3 linked regions of the Thermochromatium tepidum ATCC 43061 genome follow. The protein of the gene in region 3 interacts with the protein of the main gene of each other region in a pairwise test. Links are inferred from orthologs where the notes say so. Each region holds a gene or a part of one and is shown on either strand. Other genes may lie near its edges.

The links.
Region 1: the proteins of ssb (region 3) and recO interact in binary tests that used the Escherichia coli proteins (3 or more experiments, as listed by UniProt). The link is inferred for Thermochromatium tepidum ATCC 43061 from one-to-one orthologs.
Region 2: the proteins of ssb (region 3) and E6P07_RS12690 interact in binary tests that used the Escherichia coli proteins (3 or more experiments, as listed by UniProt). The link is inferred for Thermochromatium tepidum ATCC 43061 from one-to-one orthologs.

What each region holds. Positions count from the first base shown.
Region 1 is NZ_CP039268.1:170,164-174,713, forward strand. Bases 1,663-4,550 are described here. They hold recO (DNA repair protein RecO), read left to right. Parts: upstream 1,663-2,687; coding sequence 2,688-3,413; downstream 3,414-4,550. Other genes in these bases: era (GTPase Era), read left to right, coding at 1,663-2,422; pdxJ (pyridoxine 5'-phosphate synthase), read left to right, coding at 3,417-4,184; waaA (lipid IV(A) 3-deoxy-D-manno-octulosonic acid transferase), read left to right, coding at 4,207-4,550. Also shown: lepB (signal peptidase I), read left to right, coding at 1-424; E6P07_RS00790 (DUF4845 domain-containing protein), read left to right, coding at 440-832; rnc (ribonuclease III), read left to right, coding at 829-1,506; more of era, read left to right, coding at 1,499-1,662. UniProt on the Escherichia coli protein: Involved in DNA repair and RecF pathway recombination.
Region 2 is NZ_CP039268.1:2,744,970-2,749,586, reverse strand. What follows is about bases 1-2,955. They hold E6P07_RS12690 (primosomal protein N'), read right to left. Parts: upstream 2,611-2,955; coding sequence 391-2,610; downstream 1-390. Other genes in these bases: argS (arginine--tRNA ligase), read right to left, coding at 1-195. In the rest of the region: aroE (shikimate dehydrogenase), read left to right, coding at 3,021-3,851; E6P07_RS12680 (NAD(P)-dependent oxidoreductase), read left to right, coding at 3,848-4,617.
Region 3 is NZ_CP039268.1:2,154,371-2,160,518, forward strand. What follows is about bases 1,410-4,232. They hold ssb (single-stranded DNA-binding protein), read right to left. Parts: upstream 3,157-4,232; coding sequence 2,662-3,156; downstream 1,410-2,661. Other genes in these bases: E6P07_RS09930 (elongation factor G), read left to right, coding at 1,410-2,532; E6P07_RS09940 (MFS transporter), read right to left, coding at 3,261-4,232. In the rest of the region: E6P07_RS09925 (L,D-transpeptidase family protein), read right to left, coding at 1-455; more of E6P07_RS09930, read left to right, coding at 484-1,409; more of E6P07_RS09940, read right to left, coding at 4,233-4,619; E6P07_RS09945 (ATP-binding protein), read left to right, coding at 4,968-6,148. UniProt on the Escherichia coli protein: Plays an important role in DNA replication, recombination and repair. Binds to ssDNA and to an array of partner proteins to recruit them to their sites of action during DNA metabolism. Acts as a sliding platform that migrates on DNA via reptation.

The DNA.
Region 1 (4,550 bases), 2.0 Mb from region 3 along the record:
GCGTATCATCGGCGTCCCAGGCGACGTGATCGGCTATCGCAACAAGACACTCTTCATCAATGGCAAACCTGTCGCCCAGTTGCCGCTCGGCACCTATACAGGCGTCGGTTCCGGACGGGAGATGACCGGGGCGCGCAAGTCGCTGGAACATCTCGACGCAGTCGAGCACGCGATCCTGATCCGTCCGAACGCACCTGATCTGCCACTCGGCTGTCAGGTGCTGGCATTCGGCCCGATCGAGGTTCCCAAGAAACAGTATTTCGTCATGGGCGACAACCGTGACAACAGCAACGATAGCCGCTGTTGGGGCTTCGTACCCGAGGACAATCTCGTCGGTAAGGCGTTTGCAATCTGGATGCACTGGGATGGCGCGCGCGATGGCTTCCCCATCGCCTGGTCGCGTCTTGGGAACGGCATACACTGACCCTGAGGTCTATCCATGTCCAGTCTCACTCAATCGGTCCGGTATCAACGCGGTCTTGGCTTTCCGTCCGTGATCGCGATCATCGCCCTGGCGTCATTTTTCATCACCATCCTCTTCAAGGTCGGCCCGCTCTATATGGGATTCTGGACGGTGCGCTCCATCATGGAGGATATGGCCGCAGATTATGGTAATTCGAGGGAAAATAACTCGCGGGCGATCCTAACGGCGCTCGAAAAACGACTCGACGTCAATAGCGTGACCCATGTCAAGCTCAGTGATTTCGATGTCGAACGGACTGGTGAGCGTCGCTTCAATCTCAAGCTGAATTACGAGCAACGCACGCATCTGTTCTTCAACATCGACGTGGTCGTTTCTTTCAGTCATAAAGTCGAACTCGGTTCAACGTGAATGCCGATCCACATCGATTCGCCAAGCGGCTGGGGCATGACTTCGCCCGTCCAGAGCTGTTGATCCAGGCACTCACCCATCGCAGTGCAGGATCCCTCAACAACGAACGTCTCGAGTTTCTCGGCGACGCCCTGATCGGCCTCGTCATCGCCGAGGCGCTCTGCGAACGCTTTCCCAAGGCCGACGAGGGGACACTGAGCCGGATGCGTGCCTCGCTGGTCAAACGCGAGTCCCTGGCGGCCCTGGCGCGTGAGCTCAGGCTCGGCGATGCCTTGCGGCTCGGGGCCGGCGAGCTTCGCAGCGGTGGGCAGACCCGCGACTCGATCCTGGCCGATGCCCTGGAGGCCGTACTCGGCGCGGTCTATCTGGATGCCGGGTTCGAACGCGCCCGCTCGGTGGTGCTCAGACTCTTCGCCGACCGGCTTGAGCAGACCGATGCCGATCGTGCCGACAAGGATCCCAAGACGCGCTTGCAAGAGTGGCTCCAGTCCTACAAGCGCCCGCTGCCTCAATATCTGGTGCTGTCGATCGATGGCGACCAGCACGATCAGACCTTTATCGTGAGCTGTCAGCTCCAGGATGCCGATATGGCGACATGCGGAATCGGGACCAGTCGGCGCCGCGCCGAGCAGGCGGCGGCCCAATCCATGTTGGAGCGGATCCGGCATGGCTGAATCACACCCCAATGGCTCAGCGCCTGCGGTTGCAACCCGCTGCGGCACCGTGGCCATCGTCGGCCGGCCTAATGTCGGCAAGTCGACCCTGTTGAACCGGATCCTGGGTCAGAAGCTCGTCATCACCTCGCACAAGGCGCAGACGACCCGACACGCGATCCTGGGGATCAAGACCCGCGCCGAGGGCCAGATCCTGTTCGTCGATACGCCCGGCATCCACGAGCGCGGCAACAGCGCGCTGAATCGCTATCTCAACCGTGCCGCGCGGACGGCCATCGCTGAGACCGATCTGGCGCTCCTGGTGGTCGAGGCCGGGCGCTGGACCCAGGAGGACGCCAAGGCGCTGGAGGCGATCGCGGTAGCCGGCGTGCCTGTGATCGCGGTCGTCAACAAGATCGACCGGATTCGCGAGAAACCGAGTCTGTTGCCCTATCTCCAGACGCTCGGGGCGCGCCATGTCTTCCACCAACTCGTCCCGGTCTCGGCGATCAAGGGTGATCAAATCGAGCTCTTGGAACGCCTGATCCTGGAGTCGCTGCCCGAGGCTGAGCCGCTCTTCCCCGAGGATCAGATCACCGACCGCTCGGAGCGGTTCTTTGCTGCTGAATTGGTACGCGAGCAGTTGGTACGGCGCTACGGCCAGGAGCTTCCCTATTGCACCACGGTCGAGATCGAGCGTTTTGAGGTCGCCGAGGGCCGGTATCTGATCTATGCGTTGATCTGGGTCGAGCGTCCGGGGCAGAAGGCCATCCTCATCGGCAAGCACGGCGAGGCGCTCAAAGTCGTGGCCACCCAGGCACGGCTGGAGATGCAGAGGCTCTTCGACCGTCCTGTGTATCTGAAGGTCTGGGTCAAGGTCAAGAAGAGCTGGTCGAGCGACGAGTCGGCGCTCGCCACGCTCGGCTATCGCGACTGAAGCGATTTTCGGTCAAGACCCGGCCCGTCCTAACCAAGGGCGAGCGACCCGACCCTGCGGCCCTGCCGACCCGGATGCACACCGACGCCATGAGCACACTGCAAGCCTTCTCCGACAAAGGGCGCGCCGATCACGCGCTATCAGGCGCTCCAGAGCGATCTGCGCGAGCAAGGCAGCATCCAGCGTCACCTGGACGACCTGAAGGTCGAAACCGAACGGCAACGGCCTGGACGATAAAGATGTTCGTAAACTGTCCTCATCTGAATTGACCCGCGAACTGTTTCCAGCCTTCGTACTCCATCGGCGCGACTATGGCGATACCAGTCTGTTGCTGGAGATCCTGGCCGTGGGGCAGGGGCGTTTGGCCGCCATCGCCAAGGGTGCACGGCGTCCGCGCCGGATGGCGAGTGCGCTCTTGCAGCCCTTCCAGCCGCTGTGGCTGGCGATGACCGGGCGCGGCGAGGTGCGAACCCTGACCACCGTCGAGGCGGCCGGGGCGCCGCTTGCGCTCCAGGGGGCGGCGCTGTTCGCCGGCTTCTATCTCAACGAACTGCTGTTGCGGATGCTGGTGCGTCACGATCCCCATGATGCGCTGTTCGTCTTCTACCAGAAGACCCTGGCCGATCTGACCGAGGGCTCGGATCTGGAGACGCCGCTACGCCATTTCGAGTGCCGACTGCTCGCCGAACTCGGCTATGGGCTGATACTCGATCGGGTCTTTGGCAATAACACACCCGTGGTCGCCGAGGCCGTCTATGTCTATGAACGCGAGCGAGGTCCATGCCATCCGAGTGAATGTGGGCATGGCCCTCGGGTCTCGGGCGCGACCCTGCTCGCGCTCGCCCACGACCAACCGCTCGCCGGCGAGTCGCGACGCGAGGCGCGGACCCTGTTGCGCCATGTGCTCGAACCCCATCTCGGCGCTCGACCGCTCAAGAGCCGCGAACTCTATCGACATTGGCTCGCCGCTAAATCCATTCACGAGAAATAGCTCATGTCATCACCTTCGCAGACCCCAACCGAGATCCTGCTCGGTGTCAATATCGATCATGTAGCCACTCTGCGTCAGGCGCGTGGCACCCGCTACCCCGAACCCATCCAGGCCGCACTCGTGGCCGAACAGGCCGGGGCCGACGCCATCACGCTCCATCTGCGCGAAGACCGGCGTCATATCCAGGACCGCGACGTCGCGATGTTGCGCGACATCCTGCAAACGCGCATGAACCTGGAGATGGCCGTCACCCCCGAGATGGCCGCCGTCGCCGACCGGATCCGTCCGTCCGATTGCTGTCTGGTGCCCGAGCGGCGCGAGGAACTGACCACCGAGGGCGGGCTGGACGTGGCGAGCCGTCAGGACGAGCTGCGCGCCTTCTGCACCCGGCTGGCTGAGTCCGGCATTCGGGTCTCGCTCTTCATCGACGCCGATCCGCTCCAGGTCGAGGCCGCACATGCGGTCGGTGCCCCGGTAATCGAGATCCATACCGGACACTATGCCGACGCGCGTGATCCAACCGAGCGTGCAGCCCAGCTGGAACGCATCCGCTCAGCCGTCGAACTGGGGCTGTCGCTCGGGCTTCAGGTCAACGCCGGGCATGGGCTCGACTATCACAATGTCGTGGCGATCGCCGCGATTCCGGGCGTGCGCGAACTCAACATCGGGCACGCGATCATCGCGCGTGCGCTCTTTTCCGGACTCGACCGGGCGGTGCGCGACATGAAGTCCCTCATGGAACGCGCCGCCGCCGCTCGCCCTCCAGTTTGATGGGGACAGGATGAGCGGCGGTATGGCGCTTGGGTTGTATACCGCGCTCTGGCGTCTGGCGCTGCCGCTGGTGCTGGCGCGTCTCTATTGGCGCGGTCGCACGCATCCGGACGCTCGCCGCCGCCTCGGCGAGCGGTTGGCCTGGGGGCAGGGGCGAGACGGGATTGGCGCGTCGCCGGTCGATCTCTGGATCCATGCCGTCTCTGTGGGCGAGGTCCAGGCCGCCGCCGCCCTGATCCGGCGTCTGCTGGAGTCCGAGCCAGGGCGCCGGATCCTGGTGACCACCACCACACCGACGGGGGCCGAACGACTGCGGGCGCTCTTCGGCGACCAGGTCGCGCATCGCTATACCCCCTTCGATCTACC
Region 2 (4,617 bases), 590 kb from region 3 along the record:
CTGGTGTGCAAGGTCGCGCGGTCTGGTGCCGAGTGATGGGGCCAGCAGCAAGGCCAGGTTAGAGGCAAAATCACCGTGCGCGCTGTCCTTGGCGCGCTCGACCTGGATCTCGGGTGGTTCGGCGAGAGGGAGTCGGCCCTCACCGATCAGGGTGTCGAGCGCAGCGGAGAGCAGGGCTTTGATGTCTGACTTCATTGTGGATAAGGGCTCGACCACCGCGCGCCGGGACGGCTCGAGCGGATGCCAGGCGTCGGGCGAGGCGGTCTGCTGGGGTGAATGACATGATCGGGCGGTTGCCCCTCTCTCCCACCCCTCTCTCGCGAGAAGAGAGGGCCCTGGGCGGGGCTGATCCGAGGCGCTAAGCATACCTGAATCGGCGGCACAAGGGATTTACAGCAGATCGCGTGGATCGACATCGAGCGACCAGCGCAGTCCCTTGCGTCTTGGCAGGGTGCGGACCTCGTTCACCCAGCGGGTGAGGAAGCCTTGCAGGCGCGGACGCTCGGCACACTGGATCAGGAGCTGGGCGCGATGGCGTCCAGCGCGTCGCTCCATCGGTGCCGGGATCGGCCCCAGCAGCTGGATCGCGCCCGAGTCAGCGGCGAGCCGTTCGCCCAGTTCGTGCGCCTGGCGCAAAAAGGCCAGGGCATCCTCGGGGTTGGGTGACTCGGCGCGTGCCAGCGCCAGATGACTGTAGGGCGGTAGCTCGGCCTCGGCGCGCTCGCGCAACGCGGCCTCCGCGAAGCCCGAATAGCCCTCGCGCAACAGTGATTGCAACAACGGATGCTCGGGATGACGGGTCTGAAGCACGACCCGCCCTGGACGCTCGGCGCGCCCGGCCCGTCCGGCGACCTGGACGATGAGCTGGGCGATGCGCTCGGCGGCGCGGAAATCACTGGCATAGAGCGCCTGGTCGAGCTCCAGGACGCCGACCAGGGTCACACCCGGAAAGTCATGGCCCTTGGCCAGCATCTGGGTACCGAGCAGGATCTGGATCTCGCCTCTGTGGACCGCGTCCAGCACCCGCCCGAGTTCGCCCCGGCGGCGCGTGCTGTCGCGATCGAGCCGGGCGATGCGCGTCTCGGGGAAGAGCGCGACCAGTTCCTCCTCCAGCCGTTCGGTGCCGCGTCCGAGCATCTGCAACTCCGGACGCCGGCACGCGGGACAGAGATCAGGTTGGGGACAGGACCAGCCGCAATGGTGACACCACAGCCGGCGCTCGCTCAGATGCAGGGTCAGACGCGCGTCGCAGTGCGGACACTCGCCGACCCAGCCGCAGGCATGACAGGTGAGTACGGGCGCATAGCCCCGTCGGTTGAGAAAGAGCAGGATCTGGTTGCCCGCCGCGAGCTCGGCGTGCATGTGCGCGCGCAACACTGGCGAGAGTCCGGCGCGCAGTGGCTGATTACGGATATCGAGGATCGAGATCGTCGGCGCACGCGCACCGCCGGCGCGCTTAGTCAGACGCAGCCAACCGTAGCGTCCGAGCTTGGCATTGCGCAGTGTCTCCAGCGAGGGCGTGGCCGAACCCAGCACCACCGGACAGCCAGCGAGCTGGGCACGGCGTACCGCCAGATCGCGTCCCGAGTAGCGCAGTCCATCCTGTTGCTTGAATGAGTCATCGTGCTCCTCGTCGACCACGATCAGTCCCAGACGCGGGATCGGCGCCAGCACCGCCGAGCGGGTGCCGAGGATCAGATTGGCCTCACCGCGCGCCGCGCGCAGCCAGTTGCGCTCGCGCTCGCTGGCCTTGAGTGCCGAATGCAGCACGGCAATGGGGCCGGGCAGTCGGGTGCGGAAGCGCTCACGCAACTGGGGCGTTAGGCCGATTTCAGGCACGACGACGAGTGCCTGTCGCCCCTGGGCGATGACAGACTCGATCAGCCGGATATAGACCTCGGTCTTGCCGCTGCCGGTCACGCCGTCGAGCAGAAAGGCGCCAAAGGCGCCGAAAGCGGCTTGAACGGCCTCGACGGCGGCCTGCTGTTCGGCATGGAGTTCAGGGCCGGCGAGCGGCGGCGTTTCGGTGACGGGATCGGGCGCACGCGCGAGCTGAACGTCGGTGATCCATCCCTTGGACCTGAGCGTGCGAATGGCGCTCTGGCTGTCGCCGAGTCGCGCCGTTAGCTCGCCGAGCGTCAGTCCTTCAGGTTCGGAACGCAGGGCATCGAGGAGCGCGCGTTGTTTGGGCGCGCGGCTGAGTGTCTCCAGATCGACCGCCCGGCCAGACTCGGTCGCCCGGAGTCCAGGCGCGGTTTCCACCGACAGTGGCTCGGGAGTGCGCAGACGCGCCGGGAGCGCGGCGAACAGCGCCGCGCCGAGCGGTTGCTGATAGTAGGCCGCCGCCCAGGCCAGCAGTCTCAGGTCCAGGACGTCGAACAGCGGCTCGGGATCCAGCACCCGCTCGACCCGCCTGAGCTTGTCGGCTGGATGCGCGCTTTGGTCGACGACCTCGATCAAGATTCCCACCCGAGCGCCGCGTCCAAAGGGTACCAGCAGACGCAGTCCCGGACGCGACCCAGCAGGCGGCGGATCGAGCGGTGGCAGATAGTCGAGGGTGTCGGCCAGTGGCGCCTCTACCGCGACCCGCCATATGGCTGCCCGATCCAGGCCGTCTATCGACGAATCAGTCAGGGCTTGAACAGTCTCTTTAGACACCTGCTCGTTCCTGCGTGTTTATCTAGTTGCTGTGACCTTTTGAAGGTTTTCACCGGCTCGACAGCGGATGTCAATCCTGCTCCGAATGGACGAGAGGGTGAATGCGCTACCGCGAGCGTCATCCGCCTGCGCGCGCCGCAGGCCGCTGGTTGAGCCGGATTGAGTCAGTCTGACCGAGCGGTTGCAGTGGCCTTGGCTATCCTCCCTCGAGGGTTGCGCAGACGCGATGGACAGTGAAGGCAGGGCGGTGAACCGCTTGGCGCCAAGTCTGATATGATCCTTAAGTGTCTTTCCTTTTGTTGTCTTATCACCAGCCGCCACCTGCCGTTTGTCGAGTTTCCCGGGCCCGATAGGTGACAATCATGACCGACCGCTATGCCGTCATCGGCAATCCGATCGCCCACAGCAAGTCGCCCCTGATCCATGCGGCCTTTGCACGCCAGACCGGTCAGGATCTGGAGTATGGGCGGCTGCTCGGTGCGCTCGACGACTTCGCCGGCGACGTAAGTCGCTTCCTGGCTGCGGGTGGGCGGGGTCTGAACGTGACCCTGCCGTTCAAAGAGCAGGCCTTTGCCCTGGCCGAAGAGCGCAGCGAGCGTGCTGAACTTGCCGGTGCGGTCAATACCCTGATCCGGCTCAAGGACGGTCGGCTAAGGGGCGACAACACCGATGGAGTGGGGTTGGTGCGCGATCTGGCTTGCAATCACGGCTTTGACTTCCAGGGAGCGCGGGTCCTGTTGGTCGGTGCCGGTGGGGCGGCGCGCGGTGTGCTCGAGTCGCTGCTTGCAACCGGGCTCGCACACCTGGTCATCGCCAATCGCACCGAGTCCAGGGCGCTGGATCTCGCTCGTCGCGCCAGACTTTTGGGTCCGGTCACCGGCTGCGGGTTCGGCGCGTTGGCGGGCGAGCGTTTCGACCTCATCATCAACGCCACCTCGGCAGGATTGGACGCTGCCGTGCCGGCGATCCCGAACGACTGTCTGGCGCCCGGTGCTTGGGTCTATGACATGCTCTACGGTGATCAACCAACCCCCTTCTGTCGCTGGGGTGCCGAACAGGGCGCGGCCCAGGCGCTCGATGGCCTGGGGATGTTGGTCGAGCAGGCGGCCGAGTCGTTTTTTCTCTGGCGCGGGGTGCGTCCGGACACCGCGCCCGTCATCGCCTCACTCCGTCACCTGGAGTCTCAGCCATGAAGGTCGCGGTATTGGGGATGGGTCTACTTGGCGCCGAGGTCGCGCTACGGCTCAAGCATCAGGGCTATGAGGTCATCGGCTGGAATCGCGGTGCCGAGCGGGCCGAGTCGGCGCGCCGGCGCGGGCTCAATCTAGCCAGCAATGTCTGGGAGGCGATCGAGGCCGCGGATCTGACCCTGCTCCTCTTGAGCGATGCCCAGGCCATCCATACGACCCTGTTCAAACCGGGCGAGACCCAGTCGTTGGCCGGGCGCATCCTGATTCAGATGGGGACCATCGCCCCAGACGAGAGCCAGGAGATCGCCGAGCGGGTGTCTACCGCGGGTGGCGCCTATCTGGAGGCCCCGGTGCTCGGTAGTCTGCCCGAGGCGCGCGATGGGAGGCTCATCCTCATGGCGGGTGGCGACCCGGATCTCTATGCGCGCTGTCTGCCCGTCTTCCGCGCCCTGAGCCGGGATCCGCACCTGATCGGCCCCGTGGGGCAGGGCGCGGTCCTGAAGCTGGCCATGAATCAGCTGATCGCCGGTCTGACGGCGACCTTTGCCCTGAGCCTCGGATTGGTGCGGCGCGAGGGGATCGCAGTCGAGACCTTCATGGAACTCCTGCGTGCAAGCGCGCTGTATGCCCAGACCTTCGACAAGAAGCTCGCCAGGTATCTGGCGCACGACTACGGAATGGCCAACTTTCCGCTCAAACATCTGCACAAGGATGTCGTGCTGTTCAGGCGCGTGGCCGAAGCCTCTGGATTGGATGTCCGGCTGATCGC
Region 3 (6,148 bases):
TTCTCGATGACTTCGAAGTTGCCTAGCGGCGTGGCCATGGCCTCCTTGCCCACACTGATGGCATAGATACGCACCTCGTTGGGTTTATTGGGTGGATAGTAATAGAGCCGTTTCTCGGCTCGATTGACCACGATGCCCTGGCGCGGCACGTTCGGCAGCACATAGGAGGCCGGCACCAGCACCTGGGTTCCCTCGCCCGGTAGCCAGGTATCGACCTTGGGGTTGGCCTGGCGCATGTCGTCATAGCCGAGGTTGTTCTGGCGGGCAATGTCCAAGAGTGTATCCTTGGCGCGTGCCGTGAAATAAAAGGTCGTGCCCACGACCGAATCGTTTGGGTTCTCCAGACGGAAGGTCTCGGCCCAGGCGCCCGGGTGGACGCCCCAGCCAAGCAGTGAGGCGCAGAGCGCCGGCACCAGCCAGGTTGCAGGGCGACCGCCAAGTTCAAGACCGCTCATAAATCTCTCTAGCTCCTGTTGTAAAGCGATGAAAAAAACCTCCCGATCGTCGCACGTTCGCAATATCGGGGTTGCCGCTCATGTAGACGCGGGCAAGACGACGCTTACCGAGCGCATCCTCTTCTACACCGGCACCTCGCACAAGATCGGCGAGGTCCACGATGGCGCGGCCCACATGGACTATCTGGTCGAGGAACAGCGTCACGGTATCACCATCACCGCCGCCGTCACCCAGGCCCAGTGGCGCGAGCATCTGATCCAGCTCATCGACACCCCTGGACACGTCGACTTCTCGATCGAGGTCGAACGCACCATGCGCGTGCTCGATGGCTGTGTCATCGTGCTCGATGGTGTCCGGGGCGTCGAGCCCCAGACCGAGACGGTGTGGCGTCAGCGCGCGCGCTTCAAGCTGCCGGCGCTGCTATTCGTCAACAAGATGGATCGTCCGGGCGCGGATTTTGAACGTTGTTTGGCGTCCGTCAAGCAGCGCCTCCATGTCGAGCCGGTGCCGATCACGGTTCCGGTGCCCGAAGTCGGCGGCGTGCTGCATTTGATCGACCGAACCCTGATTCGTTTCATCGGCGAACAGGGCGAGCAGGTCGTCGTTGAACCCTGTCCACCCGAGCTTTGGGAGCGTCATCGCGCGCTGCATGAGGCGCTGGCACTGGCTGCCGCCGAGGTCGAGGAGTCGCTGGCCGATCTGGTGCTCTCCGGCAGTGAGCCCTTGCCCGAGCAACTGCGGGCCGCCATCCGCACCGCCACCCTGGCCGGGACGCTCTTTCCCTGCTACGGCGGCAGCGCATTGCGCAACCTTGGTGTGCAGCCGCTGCTCGATGGCATCATCGACTTCTTGCCGTCCCCGCTCGACCGACCGGCGGCGCTTGCCGAGCGGCCCGACGGGACACACGAGGAGGTGGCCATGACACCAGACGGACCGCTCGCCGCGCTCGCCTTCAAGGTACAGCTTTGGGACGGGCGGCGCCATGTCTTTGTTCGTCTCTATCGCGGACGCCTCGCGCCGGGTGATGCGATCGAGTTCCTGACCGCCGACGGGCAGATCCGGCACGAACGGGTCGCGCGTCTGTTCGAGGTCGACGCCGGCAAGAAGACCAAACGCGATCTGGCCGAGGCCGGTGACATCGTGCTTTTGGCCGGACTGCGTTTTGCAACCACGGGCGATACACTCTGTACCCCGGGCCAGGTGCTGAGCCTGGAACGCATCCAGGCCCAGGATCCGGTGCTGGGTCTGGCCATCGAACCTGCGGCCGGCACCGAAGAGGACAGGCTCGTCGAGGTCCTGGACAAGGTCCGGCAGGAAGACCCAACACTGCGGGTTGAGGAGGATCCCGAGACCGGCCAGCGTCTGCTCCGAGGTATGGGCGAGCTGCACTTACAGATCGTCATGGAGCGCCTGGAGCGCGAATTCGGTGTTGGTGTCCGCGCTGGACGTCCGTCTGTGGCCACGCGCGAGACCATTACCCAACCGTCGGTGGCCGAGGCACTGTTCGCCCCGCTGCCCACACCGGATGCGCGCCAGCCCGATCCGATGGCACGCGCCGTCGTCAGCGTCCGACCACGCGCGCGGGGGCGCGGCAATCTCGTGGAACTTCAACCGCGTTTGCTCCCTGAGGGTGCTCGATTCGAAGAGACGCACCTCCAGGCGATCCGCGAGTCGATCGCTATCGCCCTGGCCAGCGGGCCGCTCCAGGGCGCTCAGGTGTTGGATGTGGCGGTCAGTGTCGATGAGATTGAGCTCTTTGGCGCCGGATCGACGCCGGCGACCACGGCAGCGGCCGTCGGTAAGGCACTGCGCAAGGCGCTGGAGAACGCGCACCCTGGGCTCATGACCCCCATCATGCGTCTGGAAGTGGTCGTCCCGGAACCGAACCTGGGTGCCGTGCTCGGCGATCTCCAGGCACGGCACGCCTTGATTCAAGCGACCGAGATCCAGGATGACCAGGCCACCATTCGCGCCGAGGCCGCATTAGAGCCGCTGCTCGGTTATGCCAACACCTTGCGCAGTCTGACTCAGGGACGCGGGCAGTTCAGTCTGGAGTTCGAACGCTTCGACCTCTAGGGAAACGCTGATTTATTCCATTCCTAGCAAAACTTTCTCGCGTAACCCATTGATTTTTTAGGAGCGGCTTCAGCCGCGATTGAGAGACACGCGATTTATTCGGCGTTTCCTTAGGCGGCGGTCCTCGGTCTAGAACGGGATGTCGTCGTCGAAATCGGCCCCGTCGCCGAAGCCGCCGCTGTCCGGATGGCTCGGACGGGCCGCATCCGGTGTCGTTGGGCGGCTGCGTGCAGGCGGTGGTGTATCTTCCAGGGGCACCGAGGAGGCGCTGCCCTGCCGGCTGTCGAGCATCTGCATGGTTCCGCCCATGTCGACCACGACCTCGGTCGTGTAGCGGTCCTGGCCATCCTGGGTCTGCCACTTGCGGGTTCTGAGCTTACCCTCGACGTAGATCTTGGAACCCTTGCGCAGATACTGCTTGACGATCTCGGCCGTCTTGCCGAAGAAGACCACGTTGTGCCACTCGGTCCGCTCCTGCAGCTCGCCCGTGGCGCGATCCTTCCAGGTTTCGCTGGTCGCCAGGCGCACATTCGCCACCGCGTCACCGCTCGGCGTGTAGCGCACCTCCGGATCGGCGCCGAGATTGCCGATCAGGATGACTTTGTTGACACCTCGTGTTGCCATCTCTCTCCTCCCACCGGTCGCCCGCAGACGCCGGTCATCGCTCTCTGTGCAAGGAACCGAGCCCAGCCGATCGCGCTCGGGACGCGCTGAAAATCAGCGCTTCTCTAGACGTTGACGGCAGAAAACCGCTGCAATCTCGTCCAATCGGTGTGACGACTGTCCACCTTGAGGTAGGCCACGCCCTCATCGACGGCGATCACGGCCTCCTTCACGCCCGGGACCTCCAGCAGTTGCTGTTCCAGACTGGAGACATCGAACCCGGCGCCCGAGGTATCGAGCGCGATCACATGCCGGCTTAGGTCCTCTGGGATCGGTAGGGTCCAGACCAGCCGCAGCCACAGCAGGGACGTCAGCCCCCCGACCAGATAGACCGCCTCGACCCCGAAGTGCGCATGCGCCAGTCCGCCGAGCAGTCCACCGAGAAAGGCGCCGATGAACTGGGCGCTGGAGAAAACGCCCATGGCCGTGCCCTTGGTCCCGGCCGGCGCCGCCTTGGAGACCAGCGCCGGTAGTACGGCCTCCAGCAGATTGAAGATGGTAAAGACCACAGCCAGCAGCACCCCGATCAGCCACAGCGACCGGTTGAACAGATAGAAGCCCAGCGTCGAGAGCCCGAGCACCGCCACCGAGCCGATCAGCACCGAGCGCACCTGGTCGCGCCGCTCGGCGAGCACGATGAAGGGCACCATCGCCGGGATGGCTACCAACACCGCTGGCAGATAGAGCACCCAGTGCTTGGTCACGGGTAGACCGGCCTCGCGCAGCGATAGCGGCAACACCACGAACAGACTGACCATGGTCAGATGCAGCATGAAGATTGCCAGATCCAACCGAACCAGGGTCGGATCGCGCATCACGCCGGCGAGCTGGTCCAGCACCGGCTGGGCATCGCGATGCACCCCCGAGTGTTGGGGGTCCGGGACCACGAAGGTCAACAATAGCATCCCGGCAAGCGCGAGCAAGGCCGTGAGCCAGAATAGCCCCGGGACCCCGATCAGCCCCGTCAGCGGTGGCCCGACCACCAGGGCGGCGGCGAAAGACAGGGCGACACTGATCCCGATCACTGCCATGCCCTTGGTGCGCACCGTCTCGCGGGTGAGATCGGCGGTCAGGGCGATGATGGCTGCTGCGATCGCCCCGCTGCCCTGGAGCGCGCGCCCGAGGATGATCCAGTAGATACTATCGGCCAGGGCCGCAACCAGGCTGCCGATCAGAAACAACGTCAGCCCACCATAGATCACCGGCTTGCGTCCGATGCGGTCGGACAACAGACCGAGCGGGATCTGGAACAGCGCCTGAGTCAGGCCATAGGCGCCGATCGCAAGACCGACCAGTAAGGGTGTGGCGCCGGGCAGGTCATGGGCATAGAGCGCCAGCACCGGCAGCACCATGAACAGCCCGAGCATCCGCGTCGAGAAGATGGCGGCGAGTCCGGCGGCGGCGCGGCGTTCCGAGGCCAACATGGGTAGGTTCGGGAGCTGAGGGTGTTTCGGTCGATTCACGGGCCGGCCTATGTCTGTCAGGAATAGCAGGATCAAATCATAAGGTGATTTCAGGGACAGTTGCACCTGTTCGCGCTGGGGCGCGACCGACAAGGGCGCTCGCCGCGGGGCCCCACTTTGAATGCCCGTCGTGCGGTTATCGTCTGGCCGCCGACCTCAGGGCTGCCAAGACGATCGCGGCACGGTATGCCTGTGCCGAGAGGGTCGTTGTCAATCGGCCTAGGGTGGTGGGTGATCATGACCCTTCGCTCAACCACAAGCCCCTGACTTTAGTCGAGGGGAATTGACCCTGAACGAGGAGATCGATCCATGAGCTCGGATCCAGCGCACGATGACAGCAAGCGTAGCGAGAGCCGCTACCGCGCCCTGTTTGAGAACATGATCAGCGCGGCCATGGTGTTGTCGCCCCATCCCCAGGGCTTTCGTATCGAGGAGGCCAACCCACAGTGCCGCGAGCTGGCCATCATCGACCTCGACGGACGTTCGGACGTCTGGTTGCACGAGGTGATCGACACGCATGAATCGCCCGAGCTACACGCCGCCGTGAAGGAGGTCGCCGCGGGCAAGGGCGGTATCCATCTCGCCGAGTTCCCCCTGGTCCGCGCCGGCCATACCCAGTGGCTGGACTGCCATGTCTTCCCCCTGGTCGGCAACGAGATCATGCTGATGATCCGCGACGTCACCGATCAGAAGGTCGCGCGCGACCTGCGTCAGGCCAAGGAGGCCGCCGAACAGGCGAGCGAGCTCAAGAGTGCCTTTCTGGCCAGCATGAGCCACGAGATCCGCACCCCGCTCAATGGCGTGCTGAGCATGATCGAGCTGCTGCGCGGATCAAGGCTCAACGATCGCCAGCGCCATTGGGTCGAGGCCATCCGCGGCTCGGGTCAGCTCCTGTTGTCGATCATCAACGACATCCTCGATTTCTCGCGCATCGAGGCCGGGCGTCTCCAGCTCGAGCACATCCCGTTCTCGCTCGGCGAGGTCATCGCCAGCCTGGTGAGCGCCACCGGTCAGCGTGCCTATGCCAAGCATCTGGAGCTGGTGCTCATCCAGGATCCAGAACTGCCCGATCGGCTGATCGGCGACCCCTGGCGACTCCAGCAGATCCTGGTCAATCTGGTCGGGAACGCCATCAAGTTCACCGAGCGCGGCAGCATCGAGGTCCGCATCGGCCATCGCGAACGTCCCGATGGGCAGCTCGATCTCTGTGTCTCGGTCCAAGACAGCGGCTGTGGGATCGCGCCCGAGCAATTGGGCCGCTTGTTCCAGCCCTTCGAGCAGTTGCGTGCCAGTGGCTGGCGTTTTACCGAGGGGACGGGTCTGGGGCTGGCCATCTGCAAGCGACTGGTCGATGCCATGGGGGGCGAGATCGGGGTCGAGAGTGAGCTCGGACGGGGGAGCCGGTTCTATTTCGAGATCCCGGTCGGTTGCGCCGATACCCAGTCGCAGGCCCCCTGGTTGTTGCCCAGGGAGTGGCGCTGTCCGACCCT